One region of the Leifsonia sp. PS1209 genome, then DNA from elsewhere that is predicted to be linked to it. Evidence: riboswitches for the same ligand, from Rfam matches in the RefSeq annotation. Region 1 holds a riboswitch; the other holds the start of a gene.
What was found. A riboswitch is a leader RNA that binds a small molecule or an ion and turns the genes downstream of it on or off. The one in region 1 is predicted to bind thiamine pyrophosphate.

Region 1 (2,381 bases):
CGGCGACCCGGAGGTCCACGCCGTTCAGCACGGGATGCTCCTGCCGCCGGTAGCGGACGGCGACGGCGTCGAGCGCGATCACCTGGCCGCCGCCGCGTCCCGTCCGATGGCGAAGTTGTCGACGGCGCCGGTGCGCTCCACCGCCCGCACCAGCACCTTCGCGAGCAGCCCGCCGATGATGGCGCCGGACAGCACCTGGATGATCAGCCTGGTCCAGAACAGGTCGGTGCCGTACCAGCCCGCCCGGAACGCCGAGTAGAAGAACACCGCACCGGCCCCGAGCGCGCCGGACAGCGTGTACCGCAGCCAGCCGAACCGCCGGTAGCGCCCGGCCGCGAACGGCAGCTCGCTGCCAGCACCCTGGATCGCGGCCGCGATCAGCAGCGTCGGCCCGACGGCCGAGCCGAGGAACACCACCTCGATCACGGAGGCGATCACCTCCGCCAGCACGCCGGCGAACGGCCGCCGCACGATCGCGATGGCGAGCGGCGCCACCAGCAGCCAGCCGCCGAGCAGCACGTGCTGCACCAGGTCGCCGAACGGTCCGGCCAGCGCGGACAGGGCGATCCAGCCCTGCACCAGCGCCCAGTAGAGAAAGCCGAAGACGACCCCGAGCACGACGACCAGCATCAGATCGCGCAGCGACCAGCCTCGCCGGACACCGGCGCTCATCGGGTCACGCTCGGGCTGTTGACGGAGATGGTGGCGTGCGTCGTCACGTGCGCGACGGCGCGGCCGACCGCCGCCCAGGTGCTGGCGATGGTGCCGACGATGTCTGCGAGGTCGCCGGAGAGCCTGGTGACGTAGTGGTCGCTGCCGACGTACGTGCCCTTCGCTTTCGCGTCGTCGATGGCCGCGTAGATGTCGCGCATGTGGTCGGCGGTGCGCTCAGGGGTGCCGTGGTCGTCGAGCGGGTAGAGCGCCCACTGGGCCAGCGCATCCACGCCGGTCTGCGGCACGTCCAGCGGGGCGTCCGAGAACACTGGGGGATGCTCCGGACGCTCGCAGGTGACCTCGCCCGGGCAGCCGCGGGAGAGCATCACGGTGGCGACGACATGGTGGCCGCCGGCGGAGGCGGCGGAGATCAGGGCGCTGAAGTAGCGCGCGATGTCCTGCTCGTGGCCGGTGACCCAGGTGCTGATCGGGTCGGTCTCGACCGTCAGCCCGGTGCTTGGCGTTGCGTCGAGAGCGCCGAGGATGACCTCGACGTAGTCGTCGCTCATCACCGAGAGGGTGATCCTGCCGCCGACGCCGAACGCGCGCGGCTCGATGGGTGGGGTGGGTGTTGCGTGCACTGTCGTGCCCTTCCTGTCGGAGGTGGGGCACGGGAAACACCGTCGCGGACGCGACGATATGCGAGAATTCAGCCTCCCTGCGCTGGCATGATCCAGATCAGGTTCGACGGTCGAAGCGTTCGACGCTTCCTCTCAGCCCGGTTCACCGGACTCCCGTGTTCGGGACCACCTTAGCGCGGTCCCGGACACGGGGCGTACGTCACGGGGCGTGCGTCACACGTACGACGCGCGGATCTCCCCGACCTGCTCGCCGCGGCCGTACACCGCGAGGTCGAGTCTCGGAGCGATGGCGTCGACCGCCTGGCGCTCGATCGCCCCGGCATCCGCCAGCAGCGACAGGGCGACGATGCTCGCCGCGCGCAGGCTGCCGTCGAGGATCTTGAGCGCGACGGTGGTGCCGTCGGGGGCGGCCATCACCATCACGCCCTCTGCGCCGAGCTTGGCGAAGACGCCGAGCTCGTCGATCACCAGGGTGTTGGCGCGTCCGGGGCCGTCGATCGCCCAGCCGTTCGCCAGCACCGCGTTCTTGAGCGTCGCCGCGTTGCGGTAGAGCGCGAACGGGGAGCCCTCCGATGCGGTGGCGATGCGCTGGATGCCGCGGGCGAGGGTGCTGAGGGCCATCGCGAACACCGGGGCTCCGCAGCCGTCGATGCCGGTCGCGACGACCTTGTCCCCTGTCAGCCGCTCGACCACATCCCGCACCTGCTGCTGCATGGGGTGCTGCGGGTCGAGGTAGCTCTCGGTGGGCCAGCCGTTGACCATGCAGGCCAGCAGCATGGCGGCGTGCTTGCCCGAGCAGTTCATGAACAGCGGCTGCTTGTGGTCGCCTGCCCGGATCGCGTCGTCGCGTGCCGCAGTGTCGAGCGGCCAGTCGTTCGGGCACTGCAGGGCGTCCTCGGTGAGCTGCGCCTGCGCGAGCAGGCCGCGCACGACGGACAGGTGGGCGGGCGTCCCTCCGTGGCTGGCCGTGGCGAGCACGGCCGCGGCGCCCTCCAGCGGGACCCCGGCGCCCATGACCGCGATGGCCTGGAACGGCTTCATGCTCGACCGGGGGAAGACGGGTGCGCTCGGTGCGCCGAGCGACCG
Region 2 (2,381 bases), 430 kb from region 1:
CCGCCGAACAGGGACAGCCGCAGCAGAGAGGCGATGCCGAGCAGCAGGATGACCCCGCCGAGCCACGGCAGGAAGGTCTCGATCAGCGACGCGGACCCCACGATGTTCGGCAGCAGACCGTGCCAGAGCAGCAGTGCGCCCACCATGAGGGCGAGCAGGCCTGTGACGATGCCGCGCGGGCCACGGCTGGAACGGATCATCGACACTCGCACGATTATTCACGGTGCACCGCTGAGAACCCGCCGCAAACGCTGGACAGAGGCTGAGCACTGCCCTGGTGAGCCTGGGAGCGGGAGGGTACGGTTGCTGCATGACCAACATCTCCCTGAAGCTCGCGGAAACGATCAGCTCAAACGGCATCAAGTCGGTCTACGGCGAGCCCGTGGAGATCGACGGGACCACCATCGTCCCTGTCGCGGCCGTGCAGTACGGCTTCGGCGCAGGCTCGGCCGGGGAGGGCGAGGACGCCGACGCCCCCGGTGGAGCGGGCGGTGGAGGCGTGAGCATCCCGTTCGGTGCGTACATCAACGACGAGACCGGTGTGCACTTCCGTCCGAACATCATCACGCTGCTCGCCGTCGCCATCCCGTTCGTCTGGGTGGCCGGCCACGCCTGGGCACGCATCATCCGGGCGTTGAAGAAGTAGACTGAACGCGAACACGGGAGTCCGGTGAGCCGGGCTGAGAGGAAACTTCTCAAGTTTCGACCGTTGAACCTGATCTGGATCATGCCAGCGCAGGGAGACATTCTCGAATCCCGTGCCCTCTTTCCACGAACGAAAGGGCACGAACAGTGCACGCAACACTCTCTCCGAGCACCACAGCCGATCGCAGCACGCGCGTCCTGAAATGGCGGGTCGTCGACATCGTCGTCGCCAGCGTGGTCGCCGTCGCCTCCGGCGTCGTCTTCTGGGTCTGGGGACAGCTCGACAACCCCATCTCCGGACCGGTGAGCGCCGTGCTCCCGGGCTTCCAGGGCATCCTGAACGGGCCGTGGCTGTTCGCGGGCGTGCTCGGTGCGCTGATCATCCGCAAGCCGGGTGCTGCGATCTACACCGAGCTGGTCGCCGCGACCGTCTCGGCGCTGATCGGCACGCAGTGGGGCTTCGCGACGCTCATCTCCGGGCTGGTGCAGGGCCTCGGTGTCGAGATCGTCTTCGCCCTGTTTCTCTACGCAAACTGGCGGCTGCCTGTCGCGCTGCTCGCGGGGGCCGGAGCGGGCATCGCGGAGTCGATCCTCGACCTCCTCTACTGGTACCCGGGCTCCAAGCTCGGCTTCGTCGTGACGTACACGATCACCACGACCATCTCCGGCATCGTCGTGGCCGGGCTGCTCTCCTGGCTGCTCGTGCGCGCGCTGGCGAAGACCGGCGCGCTCAGCAGGTTCGCATCCGGTCGCGAGGCGACAGGCAGGGTCTGATCATCGCAGGCAGTGCGGATGGTCTGCGCGGACCGTCAGCCCCGGTCGCCGTTCGGGTCGACGACTGGGGCTGGCGCTATGCCGGGCGCAACGCGTGGGCGGTCAGCGGACTGAGCCTGAGCATCCAGCCGGGGGAGCGGGTGCTGCTGCTCGGCGCATCCGGAGCGGGCAAGTCGACCGTGCTCGCAGGCCTCGCCGGGGTGCTCGGCGGGGACGACGACGGGGAGACCGTCGGGTCCGTCATCGTCGGGGGACGGCGCCCGGCCGATGCGCGTGGGGCGAGCGGGCTGCTGCTGCAGGACCCGGACTCGCAGGTCATCCTCGCGCGCGTCGGAGATGACGTGGCCTTCGCCTGCGAGAACCTCGGCGTGCCGCGCGAGCAGATCTGGCCGAGGGTGCGGGATGCGCTCGACGCGGTGCGGCTCCGGGTGCCGCTCGACCACCCCACCGCGGAGCTCTCCGGCGGTCAGAAGCAGCGGCTCGCCCTCGCCGGGCTGCTGGCGATGCGGCCGGGACTGCTGCTGCTCGACGAGCCGACGGCGAACCTCGACCCGGACGGCGTGATCGAGGTGCGTGAGGCTGTCGAGTCCGTGCTCGCGGCCACCGGGGCGACGCTGATCGTGGTCGAGCACCGCGTGGCCGTCTGGCGCGGCATCGTGGACAGGGTGATCGTGCTCGCCTCCGACGGCGGTGTGCTCGCCGACGGACATCCGGATGCCGTGCTCGCCGACACCTCGAACGAGCTGAGGACGGCAGGCGTCTGGCTGCCCGACGAACCGGTGCCCGTCGCCAGGGAGGTCGTCACCGGCGCACCGCTGCTGACCGCCGACGCGTTGGCGTTCGGCCGCGGTCCTGCCGTCGCCCGTCGCGCCCGGCGGGGGAGGCGCGGCCACGCGGACAGGACGGCCGAGCTCGCTGCCGCAGCACTGCCCGACCGGGTGGATGCGCGCATCGCCCAGGGC

Region 2: it holds a riboswitch for thiamine pyrophosphate, as region 1 does, so the genes downstream of both, HF024_RS19795 (ECF transporter S component) here and HF024_RS06795 (Ykof family thiamine-binding protein) in region 1, are expected to answer to the same signal.

Annotation. Positions count from the first base shown of each region.
Region 1 is NZ_CP051154.1:1,429,941-1,432,321, forward strand. Features, by position in the region: gene HF024_RS06785 (ABC transporter ATP-binding protein) at 1-82, opposite strand, end outside; gene HF024_RS06790 (ECF transporter S component) at 79-672, opposite strand; gene HF024_RS06795 (Ykof family thiamine-binding protein) at 669-1,295, opposite strand; TPP riboswitch at 1,353-1,462, opposite strand; gene HF024_RS06800 (asparaginase) at 1,509-2,381, opposite strand, start outside.
Region 2 is NZ_CP051154.1:1,864,203-1,866,583, forward strand. Features, by position in the region: gene HF024_RS08785 (endonuclease/exonuclease/phosphatase family protein) at 1-200, opposite strand, end outside; gene HF024_RS08790 (spore germination protein GerW family protein) at 311-646, shown strand; TPP riboswitch at 659-759, shown strand; gene HF024_RS19795 (ECF transporter S component) at 793-1,419, shown strand; gene HF024_RS08800 (ABC transporter ATP-binding protein) at 1,443-2,381, shown strand, end outside.